2 regions of the Paenibacillus sp. SAF-068 genome follow, and region 2 is predicted to be linked to the other one. Evidence: riboswitches for the same ligand, from Rfam matches in the RefSeq annotation. Region 2 holds a riboswitch; the other holds the start of a gene.
What was found. Region 2 has a riboswitch for glycine ahead of sdaAB (L-serine ammonia-lyase, iron-sulfur-dependent subunit beta). Riboswitches for the same ligand answer to the same signal wherever they lie in the genome.

Region 1: linked by a shared signal. The riboswitch ahead of gcvT (glycine cleavage system aminomethyltransferase GcvT) and the one ahead of sdaAB (L-serine ammonia-lyase, iron-sulfur-dependent subunit beta) in region 2 are both predicted to bind glycine.

What each region holds. Positions count from the first base shown of each region.
Region 1 is NZ_JBQCJX010000002.1:94,093-103,436, reverse strand. Features, by position in the region: gene ACTHPG_RS14510 (mannitol-1-phosphate 5-dehydrogenase) at 1-135, opposite strand, end outside; gene ACTHPG_RS14505 (PTS sugar transporter subunit IIA) at 132-566, opposite strand; gene ACTHPG_RS14500 (BglG family transcription antiterminator) at 563-2,665, opposite strand; gene ACTHPG_RS14495 (PTS mannitol transporter subunit IICB) at 2,704-4,161, opposite strand; gene gcvH (glycine cleavage system protein GcvH) at 4,581-4,973, opposite strand; glycine riboswitch at 5,317-5,439, shown strand; glycine riboswitch at 5,443-5,544, shown strand; gene gcvT (glycine cleavage system aminomethyltransferase GcvT) at 5,764-6,900, shown strand; gene gcvPA (aminomethyl-transferring glycine dehydrogenase subunit GcvPA) at 6,897-8,252, shown strand; gene gcvPB (aminomethyl-transferring glycine dehydrogenase subunit GcvPB) at 8,249-9,344, shown strand, end outside.
Region 2 is NZ_JBQCJX010000005.1:146,212-155,555, forward strand. Features, by position in the region: gene ACTHPG_RS23395 (alpha-glycosidase) at 1-739, shown strand, start outside; gene sdaAA (L-serine ammonia-lyase, iron-sulfur-dependent, subunit alpha) at 912-1,889, opposite strand; gene sdaAB (L-serine ammonia-lyase, iron-sulfur-dependent subunit beta) at 1,879-2,568, opposite strand; glycine riboswitch at 2,682-2,817, opposite strand; glycine riboswitch at 2,822-2,946, opposite strand; gene ACTHPG_RS23410 (phosphotransferase enzyme family protein) at 3,266-4,243, opposite strand; gene pstB (phosphate ABC transporter ATP-binding protein PstB) at 4,479-5,234, opposite strand; gene pstA (phosphate ABC transporter permease PstA) at 5,247-6,134, opposite strand; gene pstC (phosphate ABC transporter permease subunit PstC) at 6,137-7,072, opposite strand; gene ACTHPG_RS23430 (phosphate ABC transporter substrate-binding protein) at 7,188-8,114, opposite strand; gene ACTHPG_RS23435 (arsenic transporter) at 8,681-9,344, opposite strand, start outside.

The DNA.
Region 1 (9,344 bases), on a different contig from region 2:
CTGCCCCCGTTGGTGGAGAGCGTTCACCAATTCCTGATTAACGTCGGAGAAAACAACCTCATACCCTGCACGGGAGAGGATTAACCCAATAAACCCGCGTCCAATGTTACCTGCGCCAAAGTGTAGGGCCTTCATAGCTCCATTTCACTTTCCAGAATCGCGATAACTTCTTCGGCTGTTTTGGCCAGACGCAGGGCCTCCATGTTCTCATCCTCAGCACAGATCACCGCGATGCTAGTCAAGATTTCCATATGTTCCCCGCCTTGAGCCGCGATACCAATGACCATATAAGCCTTTTCTTCGCCAAAATCAACACCCTGTGGATACTGAGTGACAGAGATGCCTGTGGATAAAATGAATGCTTTGGATTCCTTCGTACCGTGCGGAATAGCTAGGCCGTTCCCTACATAAGTCGAGACAATCTCCTCACGTTCAATCATCTTTTCAATGTAATCAGCGGTAATATGTCCCGCGTCTTTCAGAATCTGTCCTGCCATGCGAATCGCTTCGTATTTGTCCTGAGCCGTCGCATTCATGATGACTTTATCTGTTGTTAACATACTCATAATTTTTGACCTCCAATTTCGGTTTTACTGCGATAAAATCCAACCAGTTCCTGGGACAGGTAATGAATGAGTTCATCCCTGATTCCCTTTTCCAGTAATGTAATCATCTCTTCCTGTAATAACAGGGCGCTGATCTCGCTGAGAACCTCCAGACTTTCCTTGGATAGTTCTCTGGGACCGAGCATCAAGAGGATATGGGTAACTCCTACCGGATCATCCGGCGTACGAAGAAGTGGCTCAGTGAGCTGAAACAAGCTAATGGACGGCCTGTAAATCCCCTCACTCCGTGTATGAAACAGCGCAAGTCTTGTGCCAGGAATCTTCTGACTCCCCACTGCTTCACGTGCCTCCAACCGTTTTGCGACCTCCTGCGGTTCCTTCAGCACACCAGATCCATGGAGTACATTACACATCGCATATACGGTCTTATAGAAACCGATATCCTGGTTATCCAGCGGATACACCTGAAACTTGCCAATGATTCGAACGATTTCAACTAAAATAGCTTCCATTCCGTCAGGGTCCGAGTAACGACTTGTCGTCTGAACCTCTGTTTCATGCGGCTTGTTATGCTGCCGTTGTAACGTTGTTGTCCGGATAAAATGACGCAGACGTTCGCTCTCTTCTGCCGTAAGCAGTGGACTCACTTTGTAATACTGATGCTCCTCCATCGGCAGATCGACAGTGGATAACACCAGATCATATTGATCTGTAGGAATCCGGGCAGCCTCATACCAGGAGACGCTATCCATGATGCGAATCTCGGGAATCTCCTTGGACAGACGGCTAGACAGCATCCGTGATGATCCAATTCCGCTTGTACACACGATGATCGCCCGGATCTCCCGTTTCAATACACGTAATCTCTCGATGGAAGCCCCAAAATGCATGACCAGAAAACCAATTTCCTCATCCGGAACGTCTGTGCCTGGCCAAGCTTGCCCCACAGATTTTTTGACATCTTCAAAAAGTGAATCATAATCCTTTCGGATCTGCTGCAATAGCGGATTACGAATCATCTGGTGCCCTTCAATTCGCTCCATTACAGGTTGCATATGAGCAAGCAGACCTTCACGAAGCAAACGATCCTCATGAAAGGTGTAATGCGTTCTCGCCTGCATCTGATCAATCAGTGAATGTACCCTGTCCAGTAAAATCAAATCGTCTATTGGCAACAGCCGCGAAGAGTGAATCCGCTGCTCGGTCTCCATTAAGAGTCTGTGAATATAAGCTTGCTCATCTTGGGAGAATGCCAGCCCCAGCTGAGTGGATAACACACTACACAAACGTGAAGCCATATAAGGTGGAACCTTCATCTCATCCTGCACTGCAACTGCATCTCCCGTATTCTCTCGTGGAGACATACGGCCGATGCCAAAGCCCTTACGAATACGTACAACCGCTACGGATAATTGAATCAGCAGCTTCATGTATTGACGCTCCGGAATGTTTTCCAGCCATTCAATATCTGGCTGCCATAACGCGTTTTCTACTGTAAGCACATCACCGTGTCCAATCATATCCAGCAATTTTTGGTTTACGATGGAGCCTCCTTGTTCTGGTTGTCTTCCGAACAGGTCGGACTCATCCAGAAATTCCAGAGCAAGCGCAGCTATGGCTGTGCGATGAATGGTCTCACTTCCGTTAATCTTGACGCCATATCCACGCCTGCGAACCAGCTTCAGTCCCGCCTGACGAATGCGTGATTCCAGATCGTCCAGATCAGCGGTTACGGTAGATACGGTCACTTTCAGATCCGAAGCCAGGGCAAGCAACTTTACAGGCTCCGGTTCATCAAGCAGGATACAAAGCATGAAGAGCTTACGCTCTTCCGGCGTAAACTCCACATATTCTTTACCGTCCAATTGCTGGCGCAATACAGCCAGATCATCGGAACTGGCATCGATTCGGATACCGGTTCCTGATTTTTTTTCCAGCCTCATGCCTATAGGTTCAAGCCATTGTTCAATCATTTGAAGCTCCCGGTGAACCGTTCGGGTACTGACCTTTACTTCAACGGCGATTTCGCCGGCAGTGACTTCATGTGGATGCTCCAGCAGAAACTCCACGATTTCACGTTGTCTTTTGGTAATACTCATAGCTCAGCCTCCGGCTCAGGGAAAACGAATGCGTGCAATTACTTTAGACGTTCAACGAGCGCATCGTATTCCGGGCTTTTTAGGAAGTTGTCGATGGATATATGTTCTGCGTTCGGCGCAACGGAGCGGGCACGATCCGTTAATATTTGTTGTGTGATTACCACATCTGCATCCGGCGGGATATCACTGATAGCCGTATTGGTTACCGTAACGTCAATCCCCTCTGCCTTCATCTTCTTGCGTAGAATGGAAGCGCCCATGGCACTCGACCCCATGCCTGCATCACAGGAGAAAACAATCTTCTTCACATCTGTTTTCAATGTAGAAGAAGCGATATCCCCGGCTCTGTCTGCTTCACGATGATTATTAGCCGTAATGCCAGCGTTTGGCACGGTTCCTTGACTCTTCATGTCTTTCATCCGACTGGATGCAGACTCCAGATCTTCGTCCTTTTGTTTACCTGTTTTCAGCAACACTGCTGCAACCAGGAAAGAAACGACGGCTGCTACAAGCACTCCTGCAAGCATCGGCAGGTATCCACCTTTTGGTGTTAAGAGGAAATACGCGATAATACTACCCGGTGATGGTGCTGAAACAAGTCCTGCTCCAGTGAGCATGAATGTTAATGTACCTGCGACGCCACCCGCAATTGCGGCAAGAATCAGAATCGGTCTCATCAGAATGTAAGGGAAGTAGATCTCATGAATTCCCCCGAAGAAATGAATGATAACGGCACCCGGTGCAGAAGATTTGGCCATTCCGCGTCCGAAGAAACAGTAAGCAAGCAAGATACCAAGTCCCGGACCCGGGTTGGATTCAAGCATGTATAGAACAGATTGTCCTAATTCTCTTGCCTGATCGGTTGCAATCGGGGTCAGAATACCGTGGTTGATTGCATTGTTCAGGAACAATACTTTACCTGGTTCGATAATCAGGTTGACCAGCGGTAGCAAGCCCAGATTCATCAGACCTTGCACCCCGGCAGACAATACTTTGCTAATCGCTTCTACAGCTGGCCCAATACCCAGTAGAGCAAAAATCCCCAGGATCCCGCCAATAATACCGGCTGAGAAGTTATTAACCAACATTTCGAATCCGGCTCTAACTTTACCTTCAATGGATTTATCGAACTTTTTGATGATCCATGCTGCCAGTGGTCCGGCAATCATGGCACCGAGGAACATCGGAATATCACTGCCCACGATGACCCCAATGGTCATAATGGCACCCACGACACCACCACGCTGACCATGCACCATCGTACCCCCGGTGTAACCAATCAACAGTGGCAGCAAATATTTGATCATCGGATCGACTAGCTGTTCAAGCGTCTCATTAGGGAACCAGCCTGTTTTAATAAACATAGCCGTAATTAATCCCCAGGCGATAAATGCACCCATATTCGGCATGACCATACCGCTCAGGAATCGGCCAAAACGCTGCACACCTACCCGTAGCCCACCTTTGGAATTGGACGATTGGTCCAAATTACTCATTGTATTATCCTCCTTGGATCAAGTGATTATGATTTATGAAAGGGGTATCATTTCTCCCCTGCTGTAATCCTAAGCGAGAATGCTCTTCTATTCAATGAAATGAAAGCGTACTTTCGTCATGAACAATGATGACAACATTAGGTTATGTAATCGCTTTTATTGATGCATAATCGCTGAAACCATTGGTACACAAGGATTTTATTGCCTATGACATTTGTCATTCCCAATATCATATCCTACCCTATAGCTTGATCCAATCAGAGGACTTACATCCACAATTTGCTTGAATTCTCAATCAAAATCATTCTTGGAAAGCACAAAAAACCTGTGCAAGCATCAGGCTCACACAGGTCAAAACAATATAAAGCTCATTTTATTTTGTTATAAAATATATGTCAATAAGTACAAGTTCGTAGATCCTATTCTTCCGTATGTTTACGATACGCTTCTGCATTCATCAATGAAGATAAAGCTGCTGTCAGATCTCCCTCAACACGAATCTCAATCATCCAGCCTTCCTCGTAAGGAGAACTGTTCACAAGTTCAGGTGAATCTTGCAATGAATCATTGACTGCAATAATTGAACCTGTGACGGGAGAGAACAAGTCCGACACCGTTTTGACCGATTCGATCGTTCCAATGCTGTCTTCTGCTTTTACATTGGATTCAAGGTCAGGCAATTCCACAAACACAATGTCACCCAGCTGATGCTGCGCGAACTCGGTAATGCCAATACGTACAGTATCCTCCCCTACGGTTTGCACCCATTCGTGCTCTTCACTGTACAGGAAATCACTTTTCAATTCGCTCATCGATATCCGCCTCGCTTTTCATTAATGAGTGCATGCGTTCTTTGGCCTTAACCTTTTTCCCAGAACATAGCGTATGATATTTTTGAATCAAATGTCAAGATACCTCACAATTTATTTGATATTGGCCTCCTCAAACCGTAACCTGAATACACTCTTTCTACATATACTGGTGAATATTAGAATAGTAAGCGTAACCTTTTTAAATACACGAACGATAAAATAAAATTCAAAATAAACATTCGGTTTTTAATCATTATCTATGATATCGTTCTTGACATCGGTAGTGGATTCACGTTTTAATGAGAGGAGTAATTGTGTTTATTGGACTATGTTATACCCGCGGATGAATGTAAAGGGAGAGATTACCCATACCACCCGGTTCGGGATGTACATGAGGTAACGCCGAAGGAGTAAACCACCGATAAGCGGGGGTGAATCTCTCAGGCAAAAGGACTTTTACGGGACGCAACTCTGGAGAGCATCTATTCGCCCTGTGCGGGCGTCATGATCACCCAAGGGGAAACCTGCTTTACTAATGCGGCGGGGTAACTCTCAGGTACAAGGGACAGAGCCTTAGAATGCAGCGTGCTACTTGGCATGCCGATTCTTTGGCCTGTCCTTTTCCTTTTTCCCAAAAAACGAAAAACAGGATTCCAATCGGCGCTGCCATAGCTGCCTTACCATACTTATCTACGAATGACTTCTAGCTGAAAATTAAAAAAATAACCTGGTTCATTGATCCACGATTGTATATTCGGCCGTTTTTGACGGCCCATGACGAGGTGATTGGATGTCCGATTTGCTAAGAACACCACTCTTTTCACTATATCAGCAATATGAAGGCGTACGGTGCATTGATTTTGGAGGCTGGGAGCTTCCGGTGCAATTCAGCGGAATCCAGAAAGAACATGAAGCGGTGCGTGAGCGTGCCGGACTGTTCGATGTATCCCATATGGGCGAATTCACGGTACAGGGTGAGCAGGCTGAAACATTTTTGCAACAAATGATGACCAATGATGTGACCACGCTGGTTCCGGGTCAAGCCCAATATACCCTGATGTGTTATCCAGATGGCGGTGTGGTTGACGATCTGCTCGTGTATAAGTTGGAAGATCAGCATTATATGCTCGTCGTTAACGCCTCCAACATCGACAAGGATTGGGCATGGCTGCAAGAGCACCTGATCCCTGGCGTAAGCATGACCAACGATTCGGAGCAGACAGCGCTCCTCGCCCTGCAAGGTCCACTGGCTGTAGATATTATCGGAAAAGTTACAGATACAGATGTAAGCTCCATTGAACCGTTTCGTTTTGTGCAGAATGCCGAAGTATGTGGTGTAAAGTTGCTGTTGTCCCGTACGGGTTATACCGGTGAAGACGGCTTTGAACTATATGTTCCAGCAGATCAGGCTGCTGTAGTGTGGAATGGATTAATGAAAGCCGGTGAAGGTCATGGGCTGGTGCCAACCGGACTTGGTGCCCGGGATACACTGCGCTTTGAAGCGAAGCTTCCTCTATATGGACAGGAATTGTCGGCAACCATCTCTCCGCTTGAAGCTGGTGTTGGCATGTTTGTGAAGCTGAATGCTGGACCCTTTATCGGACACGAAGCTTTGTTACAGCAAAAAAATGACGGTCCCGCCCGCAAACTGGTCGGCATCGAAGTGCTGGAGCGTGGCATTCCCCGCCCCCACTATCCGATTTACGCTGAAGGCGTTCAGATTGGCGAAGTGACGACAGGTACGCAATCCCCTACATTGAAGCGTAATCTGGGGCTTGCCCTCATCGACAGCCGTTATGCTGCGCTGGGGACCCCGCTTGAGATTGAGATCCGCGGTAAGAAACTGAAAGCCGAGGTCGTAAAGACCCCTTTTCACAAACGGACACGTACGTCAAAGACACCTACTCAAGGAGCTGATCAAGCATGAGCAAGCACCGTTACATTCCCATGACCGAGCAAGATCAGAGCGCCATGCTCGCAACCATCGGTGTGGATACGATGGAGGAACTGTTTCAGGACATTCCCCAAGAGATTCGTTATCAGGGTGAGCTGCCCGTATCCTCGAAACTTGATGAATATGCACTGACACGTCACATGTCCAAACAGGCTGGCGCCAATGCCAATTTTGAAACACACGCCAGCTTCCTCGGTGCAGGCATATACGATCATCATGTCCCTTCGGTCATTAATCATGTCATTTCACGTTCGGAGTTCTACACTGCCTACACACCTTATCAGCCTGAGATCAGCCAAGGTGAACTTCAGGCGATTTTCGAATTTCAGTCTTACATCTGTGAATTAACCGGTATGGCTGTAGCCAATGCCAGCATGTATGACGGCGCAACTGCCTTTGCAGAAGCAGGCAATCTGGCCGCAGCGGCAACTCGTCGCAAACAGCTGATCGTATCCCGTACCGTTCATCCGGAAGCCCGTCAGGTATTGCAGGCCTATGCGCATGGACTCCGTTTGGAGATTGTCGAGATCGGCTATAAGGATGGAGTCACTGACTGGGATGCCCTGCAAGCCGCCATATCGGATGATACCGCTGCTGTCATGATTCAGAGTCCGAACTTCTTTGGTGCCGTAGAAAATGTAAAGCAAGCCGCTGACCTCGTGCATGCGCACAAGGGTCTGCTCGTCGTGAGTGCCAACCCGCTATCGCTGGGTCTGCTGGAAGCCCCAGGCAAGCTGGGTGCCGACATCGTTGTTGGCGATGCGCAACCCCTTGGTATCGCCGCTTCACTTGGCGGCCCGACATGCGGATATTTCGCCGTATCCCAGCCTCATATGCGCCGAATTCCTGGTCGAATTGTAGGCCAGACTACGGATCGCAACGGCAAGCGCGGTTTTGTACTGACATTGCAAGCGCGTGAACAGCACATTCGCCGCGAAAAGGCGACATCCAATATATGTTCCAACCAGGCTTTGCTTGCGCTCAGCGCATCTGTCTATATGTCCATTATGGGTAAACAAGGCATGATTGATGTCGCAGATCTGAATCTGCTAAAGAGTCATTACACCCTGAATACATTAACTGCGATTCCCGGCGTTAGCCTAACGTTTAATGCCCCAACATTCAATGAATTTGTGATTAAGCTGCCTGAAGGAACCGACGTGGATGCCCTTCAATTGAAACTGCTGGATGCGGGCTTTATCGGTGGCTATGAGCTTGAACGTGATTATCCGGAGCTTGCCGGACATATGCTGATTGCTGTTACCGAACGACGCAGTAAGGAAGAGATCGACGAATTCGCACGAGCATTGGAGGGATCGCTGTGACTCAGGAAACGACGACAACGACAACGACAACAACGGTACAAGGACAATCCGAAATGGGCGCCTCTGTCTCCACTACGGCTCAATCTGAGACAGCTACAACATTCAGCGCACAGTCCTTATCTCCTGCTCCGGAACAATCATTGATCTTTGAACTCAGCAGTCCTGGACGCGTCGCTTATTCCCTGCCGGAATGTGACGTTCCTCGTCAGGCTGTTGACACGTTGATTCCCCGGGAAATGCTCCGTTCGGAAGCAGCGGCACTGCCTGAAGTATTTGAGGTAGATGTTATCAGACACTATACTGCGCTGTCCCGTCGCAACTTCGGCGTAGATAACGGATTCTATCCGCTGGGTTCTTGTACGATGAAATACAATCCGAAGATTAATGAGGATGTTGCACGTTACAATGGCTTCGCCAAAATCCACCCTTATCAGCATGAATCCAGCATTCAAGGTGCACTTGAACTGTTATATACATTGCAAAACGACCTTGCAGGGCTGACAGGTATGGATGCGGTAACCCTGCAACCAGCCGCTGGTGCCCATGGGGAATGGACCGGACTTATGATGATTCGTGCCTACCACGAAGGTCGTGGTGAACAACGTACCAAAGTCATCGTGCCCGATTCATCTCACGGGACCAACCCTGCAAGTGCAACGGTTGCAGGATTCGAAACGGTGACGATTCCATCGCGCGCAGATGGATTGGTGGATCTCGATGCACTGCGAGCAGCTGTTGGTTCGGATACGGCAGCACTGATGCTAACCAACCCGAATACACTTGGTCTGTTCGAGAAAGATATTCAGGAGATTGCATCCATCGTGCATCAGGCTGGTGGCTTGTTGTATTACGATGGAGCCAATTCCAATGCCATTATGGGCATTACGCGTCCGGGTGATATGGGCTTTGACGTGGTGCATCTGAACTTGCACAAAACGATGAGTACGCCTCATGGCGGTGGTGGACCAGGTGCAGGACCCGTTGGCGTGAAGAGCCGTCTGATTCCGTTCCTGCCTAAACCAATGGTGATCAAGAATGAAGATGGTATGTATGCATTTGATCGTGAAGGTGATCAATCGATTGGTCGGGTCA
Region 2 (9,344 bases):
CAAGGCTGCCAATCCGGAAGCCTACATTCTGGGCGAAGTATGGAACGAGTCTTCCGCCTGGCTGCAAGGCGACCAGTTCGATGCGTCCATGAACTATCCGTTTACCGATGCCGTGAATGCTTTCTTTGTGAAAAATACAATGCACTCCGAACAGTTCGCGAACTCCATCGGACGACAGTTGTCCCGTTATCCGCTTCAAGCCAGCGAAGTAGCATTCAATCTGCTGGACAGCCACGATACCCCGCGGCTGCTCACGCTGTGTGAAGGCGACCAGCGCAAGATGAAGCTGGCTGCGTTATTCCAGTTCAGTTACATGGGTACGCCGTGCATCTATTACGGAGACGAGATTGGCATGGACGGCGAGCATGATCCGGGCTGCCGTAAATGCATGGAATGGGATGAAGCGAAGCAGGACCGTGAGCTGTTCGACTTTTATCAGAAACTGATCTCCCTGCGTCATGCTCATCCTGCCCTGCGTGCAGAAGGCACCGTTCGTTTCCTTCAGGCTCGTCCTGATGGCAGCCAACTGGTATTAGAGCGGCAGAATGAAGAGGAACGCATTCTGGTTCTGTTCAATCGCTCGGAGGAGACGGCTATTGTCGAGCTGGAAGCTGGTGACGAGGAATGGACCGAGCTGTTTGGCGGAAACCATCGTACCGCCAAGGAAGATGGCGTGCTTGCCATTGAATTGCCCGCGTATGGATATGCCGTACTGAGTACGCCTGTGAGCCAGGACTAGATTCATTAAACACATATACCTGAGGTCATATATAAGCGAGTCCATCTTCGCATCATTTGGCGATATTAAACAAGCGTCCTGCAGAACCCGGATTCGGGTTCGCGGACGCTTGTTTTTATATCGCGGTTATACATCAAAATGTCACGTTATATTTCGGTGGCCCCGGTTCAGATCAAACCCGAGGGTCGGTGTCCACTTGAGCATGGTCCGCCCCAATTCCAGTTGTCTCAGAATCCGTTGGCTTCGACTCCGTATCAGGCTCTGCACGCTTGGCCTTCGGTTTAGCCAGCTTTTGCATCATTTTACGACCGGTTGGTGTTTGGGCCAGTCCGCCCTGGGCCGTCTCCCGGTGGCGGCTCGGCATCGCACTGCCTACTTCCAGCATGACGTCGATAACTTCATCTGACGGAATGGCACTACGCACTCCGGCCAGGGCCATGTCGGCTGCAGCCAGCGCCGTAACTGCACCCAGTCCGTTACGGACGATGCACGGAATTTCGACGAGACCTGCGACCGGATCGCAGATGAGACCGAGTGTATTTTTTAACGCCAAGCCTACGGCATGAACGACCTGTTCCGGTGTGCCTCCACGCAGTTCAACCATGGCACCCGCAGCCATGCCAATCGCTGAACCCACTTCCGCCTGACAACCCCCTTCGGCCCCGGAGATAAATGAATTGTTCGCAATAACATAACCAACTGCGCCTGCACAGAACAACCCGTTCACCAAATGTTCGTCCGTCCAGCCAAATCGCTCCTGTGAGCTAATAAACACACCAGGGATAATGCCGCAGGAACCGGCTGTTGGTGTTGCTACAATGCGGCCCATGGAGGCATTCACTTCAGATACACACAGGGCGTATGCCATGGCAAGTGCGGAAGCATCCCCTGAGCAAGTCTCACCCTTGCGAATGTAATCGGCCATTTTTTTACCGTCTCCACCCGTTAATCCACTGCGTGATGTGGTATCTTCCGTTAACCCTTTACGTACCGCTTCCTTCATTACCTGATAATATTCAGACATCTGCTTCACAACATCCGCTTCCGGTGTATTGGTCTCCTGAACCTGCTCCTCAATCATCAGCTGAGCAATCGTTTTGGATTCCGCTGTGCAGATCGTATTCAGCTCGTGCAAATGTTTAAATCGCATTCGAATCAACCCCTCTCTTCAAATCGATAACACGAATGTCCAGCACATGGTCCAGCTCCTTTAGACGTTGGAGCATCTCAGGATTAGGCGCCCCATCCATTTCCATCGCGGTCAGCGCTTCGCCATCACGGGCTTTCCGATCCACCTGCATATACCCGATGTTAACCCCCGATGAACTAATTGTGGATGTTACTGACGCAAGTACCCCTGCCTTGTCTGCATGTCGCAGAACGAGTGTCGGAAACTCACCACTAATCTGAACACGAAAATCATTCATCGCATGCACCGATACACTTCCACCACCAATAGAAGCACCAATCAAGGAGCAGGCACGTTCTCCGTGCCACAATTCGATTTTGACGGTATTCGGATGAGGAGCAGGCAGACCACTTGTATAAAATTCAACATCCATGTCCGCTTCTTCTGCGTATTGCTCTGCATCCGGGATACGCGGATCGTCTGTAACATAATCCAGCAGACCACCGATCAGTGCCAGATCTGTTCCGTGCCCCTGATACGTATCAGCAAATGAACCGTAAAGCGTCAGCCGGGCACGTTCAGGCGTACAACCTAACCACTGACGAGCAATTCTTCCCAGCCTTGCTGCTCCAGCTGTATGTGAACTTGAAGGCCCCGTCATCGACGGGCCAATAATTGAAAAAACATCTTTAAATCGCACCTTGTAACCCTCCAATTGTATTCGTCATTTCCATCCAGGATCACATTCCATAATGTTCCTTAATTACTGAATGATGACATCAAAAAAGGACAGAAGAAGGCCTCAGGCCCTCTCTCTGTCCTCGATACCTGAGAGTTTCATGATCAGCAGCGTCCAAGGACGAGGTGAACGGCCTGCAATTACAGGCAAGATCACCAACCTGACTGATCATATACCCCTTGGGTGGCGCAGTTCGCGCACTCTCCAGAGTTGCGTCCAACGATGGTACATTTACCTGAGAGATTAACCACTGCGCCGGGTGCGCAGCAGCTTGCTCCTTCGGTGCCTGAACATTAGCCATTGTGCTCGGCTATCCCAGGTCTCTCCCGCTCGTTATCATCCGCTGTATGGAACCATTCTGAGCTTATGTCAGAACAGTAGTGGAAGTCGTTCATTTCTTCTCATTAAGATTAATCGACCGGAAGATCAGTGTCAACAAACTTAACGATTTCTTTGGGTGTATTTCCTTCATTTCGCATAGAATCGATGAAAACCAGAATATTTTGTCAACTTTCATCACATTATTACGTTAAAAATATCGTATATATACAGCTCACACTTCATTATCCTTCCATCGATGAGTGCTTACTGCTATTTTATGATATTGTCCATGAACTGTTCGGGTGTTCAGGCAACCCATGCACATCCGGATTACAATTTACAGTTCGTAGAAGATGCTCTTGTTCTGTACATAAGGTCTGCAATACTTGCTGCATAGCTTCGGCATACGATCTTTCATCCATTCGTGCCTCGACTCGTTCGCCATCTGAAAGGCATAATACCCCAGTGTAAAGATCAACATGAACCCTTCCATCAGCCGGATATCTCGCTCTGTTAGCGGTGCGGTTTGTTTCGTGTATCCAGATAAGAATATGTCACGTTCCTCCCGATTGAACATAAGCGCTGCCCCACCGGCATCGAACAGATAATAACCGTAACCGTGTAGACAAAAATCAATCATGGAAATCCCCTGACCCGTGATCAGCAGATTGTTGCGCGTAATATCCCCATGAATGATCCCCCATGTCTCCGCGTGCTGTGGGTACGTTGCTAGCTGCTTATTAATGTTCTCAAACGTCTCACGAAGCAGATCGAAGTCTTCCGTTGTAAAAATCCCCAATCGGACACCTTCCTCCAGCTGTCCTAGCATGATCAAGTTCTCATGGATATTGCCATAAGCCGGCCGTGCCTTTGTTCGATCTTTCTGTTGCTGTATACGCCCATGTTGATGCAGTGTCTGCAGTTGAACACCCAAGTCCATAATCTGCTCTGTTGTCAGCCGTTCTCCCTGCTGAATGTCCCTACCTTCAATCCACTCCAATACTGTACAGCAAATCTCTTTCCCTTCCTCACTTCTCCATACCGTGACCCAATCTCCCGATAGATTGCGTACCGGATGTTGTACGCGCAATGCTGTCGTTGCATTTAACTCATGAAGCAGGTTCATCTCTGCCTCCAGTGCAGGAGGGGTATGCTGAATGCCCGTCATACTTGCATATGCGGCTTGATGAATACGTAGCAGATACTTCTGCCCATTTGCTTCATCAACGACATGATACGTCAGATTCTCATTGTGGCGAATATAGGAAACGACAGGTTTCTCCATGTTATAGTTCTTAATGATCTGAGCTGCCATATGGTCGTAAGACCTCTGATCCGTAGTGATTATCAACATCTCCTTCGGAGTTATGTAAACGCTATCTTTGCACTGAATATCGTAGCATACTAGCTTTACACGCAGCAAACTCTTTCAGAATTAAATTAAAAAAGCACAACCCCCGAACAACCGTCCAGGCATTGCGCTTTCTTTTTTTCTCTATTTATCTCTTAATCTCTCTGTCTGTTGCTCTATGTGACACTCCATGATCCAATTAACCAAAACGGCCCATAATGTATTCTTGGGTCAGACGATTGTCCGGGTTCGTGAAAATATGTTCTGTATCCCCGTGCTCAATCATGCTTCCCAGATAGAAGTAAGCTGTATAATCCGAGATACGTGCTGCCTGCTGCATGTTATGGGTAACAATAACAATCCGCAGTTCCTTCTTGAGCTCGGTAATCAACTCTTCAACTTTACCGGTAGATACCGGGTCAAGTGCAGATGCAGGCTCATCGAGCAGCAGAATCTGCGGATCAACAGACAGGGCGCGGGCGATACATAAACGCTGCTGTTGTCCACCCGAGAGAGACAGAGCTGACTCGTTCAGTCTGTCTTTCACTTCGTCCCAGAGTGCTGCACGACGCAAGCTTTTTTCCACAATTTCATCCAGTGCCTTCTTACTCTTCGTACCACGGTAGCGGGGGCCAAACGCGATATTGTTGTAGATGGACTTATGAAAAGGATTCGGCTTCTGCCACACCATGCCAATCTTCTGGCGAAGCTTGATTACATCGGTTCCAGGCTCATTCAGATCGTTACCGTCCATCCAGATATGTCCCTCTGTACGGGAACCGGCAATCTCGTCGTTCATCCGGTTAAGTGACCGAAGGAACGTGGATTTACCGCAACCAGACGGTCCAATAAGAGCCGTTACGCTTGCTTCAGGAAACGTCAGGCTGATCTGTTTAACCGCCTGAAAATGTCCATAATATATGCTTAACTGTTCCGTACCAAAAGGTATGGCCATGTTGGTTCCTCCTTATTTCGAAGCTGTCATGCGGCGGAATACAACCCGACCGATCCAGCGTGCACTTAGATTGAACGCCAGCACGAGAATGACAAGCACGGCGGATGCCCCTGCTGCCACTTCTTTGGAATCTGGCCCAATGCCTTCACTATTCACTTTCCAGATATGAACAGCAAGTGTCTCTGCCGGACGGAAAGGATTAAGCGGTGATCTTGGACTCGTCGGATTCCAGTCTGTAAAGTCTAATGGCGGACTACTCATACCTGCGGTGAACATCAGCGCGGCTGCTTCACCAAAGATCCGGCCCGATGCCAGGATCGTACCCGTAATCAAGCTCGGCAATGCCACGGGCAGCAGAATGGAAGTGATAATTTTCCACTTGGACAGTCCAAGCGCCAGACCGGCTTCCTTCTGTTCCTTCGGAACAGCTCGGAACGCCTGCTCCGTTGTCCGCACCATCAGTGGCAAGTTAAAGATTGCCAGAGCCAAGGCACCCGAGATCAGGGAGAAGCCAAGACCAAATTGATTTACTAGCAATAAGAGACCAAACAAACCGATAACGATGGACGGGAATGATGACAACACTTCAACGACCAGACGAATGAAGCTGGTAATCTTGCCCGGTTTGGCGTATTCCGCCATGTAAATTCCGCCGCCCCATCCAAGTGGAATGGTAACGATCAATGTCAGGATAAGCAAGAATACCGAGTTAAAGAGCTGTGGACCAATCCCGCCGCCACCCTTGAGCAACTGTGGTGCGCTCGTCAGGAAGTTCCAGCTGATATGTCCAATACCTCTATACATGATGAATCCAAGCAGGCCGAGCAATAACATAACAATGAACAGGGCCAATACAACGATAACGGAGGTTGCAATTTTATCTACCGTCTTTGCCTTCATTTTCATACCCGGTTTCTCCTTTCAAGCAGGCGAACCAGAATGACGAAGACAAATGTCATCACCAACAGGACAAGCGCCATACTCCACAGTGCATTGTTATGAACGGAACCCATCGTGGTGTTACCCATGCTGAGTGTAATTACACTTGTTAATGTTGAAGCCGATTCGAGCAAGGATGTCGGAACATGCGGTGCATTACCGATAACCATCTGTACAGCAAGTGCTTCACCAAAAGCACGAGCCATACCGAGCACGACACCTGTCAACAACGCTGGTAAGGTCGTTGGAATAATGACACGGTAGATGGTTTGCCAGCGAGTGGCCCCCAGTGCGTAGGAGGATTCACGCAATCCTTTTGGCAACGCGGACAACGCATCTGCCATAATACTTGTCACCGTAGGAAGAATCATGACCGCGAGAACAAGACATCCGGCTGCAATCCCGACGCCTGTTCCACCAAAGATACTGCGCAGCAACGGTACGATGACACTCAGACCGATAAATCCGTACACAACGGACGGAATTCCCGACAAGAGCTCAATCGCAGGTTGCAATATCTTTTTCCCTTTACCCGGGACAATCTCTGTCATGAAGAGTGCTGCACACAAGCCAAGCGGGCTCGCGATCAATGCTGCAAGCAAGGTTGTAATGAAAGAACCTGTGATGAACGGCAATGCCCCGTAGAAAGCAGGTTCTCCAGTTGGATTCCACGTTTTCCCACCCAGAAATTCACTTATGCTTATTCCATTCTGGAAAAATGTCGATAGTCCCTTGGACGCTACAAAATAAACAATGGAAAACATGACAACGATCAGGAAAACGACACAAATCGACGTATAAATCCGTCCCGTCCACTCTTCCCAATAATGTTTCTCTTTTAAGGGCCGGCGCGGTTTCAACTTGTTATTCATTACCGTTCCCCCTTCGGTCTGTTCCATAACAACCATCCTTCTATAGTAGAATTAATGCAAAATATGGGATTATTTCAGAGCAAACCGCGTAAAGAGGCGGGACCTAAGTCCGCCTCTTTCGCTGTATGCGCAAGTTCAAAGATTACTCAACCACATTACCTGCTGCATCGCGTTTTACTTTCATACCTGACATTGGAATGTATCCAAGTTCTGTCACGTCATTTTGTTGAATTTCATCACTCAGGATGTAGTCCAGGAACGCTTTTGTTGCTGCATCCGGCTCACCTTTGGTATACATGTGCTCGTAAGCCCACACTGGATAAGTTCCTGCTTCTACGTTCTCCACTGTTGCTTCTACACCTTCGTATTTCAATACTTGCAAACTGTCATCCAAGTAAGACAGGGCAAGGTAACCAATAGCACCTGGCGTTTCAGAAACCAATTTTTTTACGTTACCAGAAGAATCTTCTTGAATCGAACCTTGGATATCATCCATTTTTGCACCCAATGCATACTTCTCGAACGTTGCACGAGTACCGGAGCTACTCGGACGGTTTACAATAACGATTGCTTGATCCGCGCCACCAACATCTTTCCAGTTCGTTACTTTACCGGAGAAAATGTCGATCAGTTGTTGCTTCGTCAAATCTTCTACACCTGCAGCTTTGTTGCTAACTGGAGCCATAGCTACTACTGCTACCTGATGGTCAACCAGTTCTTTTACTTTGGCTTCGTCCTCCAGTTTCTCTTCTGCAAATACATCAGAGTTACCGATTGTAGCTTGTCCGTCAGATACTTGTGTCAAACCAGTACCACTACCGCCACCTTGAACTTGAACCGTTACGTTCTTATATTCATCAACTGCCATAAATTTCTGTCCAGCTTGTTCTACCAGAGGTAGCAATGCTGTCGATCCGACTGCCAGAATGTTACCGCTAAGCTCAGTAGCAGCTTCTCCTGATCCATTGCTTGCGGCACCCTCTGTACCAGCGTCATTTTTCGATCCGCATGCTGCGAGTACCAGTACGAACGTTAAGGTCATCAAAATAAACGGCAACTTTTTAAACATGTTTTGTTTTCCTCCCCCAATGTAGTGATGGCGTTTTGTGAATTTGTTTGTTCACCATCAACTCTTTAATCATTGTAGTTTCGGTATGTCATCTTAAAAACAGTGTTTTGTAAACGCAATGTTAAAAATATCGGCTGTATATTGAAATATTTGGGATTTATTTGGCGCTGAAGTGGCCGCTTCGGGAACGGACGTTGTTTCAATCGCTGTTATCCCCGGATTTATATGATTTTTTTTTCAAAGGAATACATCCGGGGATAAAGGCGAACGCTTCGCTTTTCCACAATCGTTCCGTCCCCTGCGCTGTGTCAGCGCTCGTTGAATCTCAGTCATTTCAATGTTCAGCCTGGGAAGTAGGCAAAAAAGGCCAACCCTATCGGAGGCTGGCCTTCTGTAATTGGTTAGGTGCATAATAGAAATAGAGAATTTTCATTCCTTCTATAGAAGACACAGAAGATGAACAAAAAAACTGCCTCGCTGCCAGTGCGTAGCGCACCAGCTGTGAGAGCAGCTTTTTACATTACAACAGAATTATCTTATGGATACTTAATGTAAAACTACTTTTTCTAACCCAGAATCCATAACCACAATGCCAACCCGGCTAGGGTAATTAACAAGGTGGGAATGGTCAGGATGATGCCAGCCTTGAAATAATATCCCCATGTAATCTTCACACCTTTGCGGGATAACACATGCAACCACAGCAAGGTGGCAAGAGACCCTATCGGAGTCATTTTGGGACCCAGATCGGAACCAATGACATTGGCATAGATCAATACTTCTTGAATAATACCTTCGGTGTGCGCACCCTGGATGGCTAGCAGGTTAATCAAAACGGTCGGCAGGTTGTTCATCACCGATGACAATACTGCCGCGATGATACCCATCCCGAGCGAAGCAGCCAGCAGACCATGCTCTGCTATGGCATCCAGCCAGCGACTCAGATGATCTGTTAATCCTGCATTACGCAGTCCATATACGACGATATACATGCCCACCGAGAACACCACAATCGACCATGGTGCTTCCTTGATTACCCGTTTGAGGTCAACAGCCTCGCTCTTGCGTGCCAGTACAGCGAACAGCAAGGCAACGAAGCCAACGATAACCGATACCGGAATCGGGAGAAACTCACTGGATGCGTAAGCTACCAATAACAGTCCAAGCATGAACCAGGCGATTCGGAACATCCGTGGATCACGGATTGCTTCCTTCGGATCGCGTGCCGCG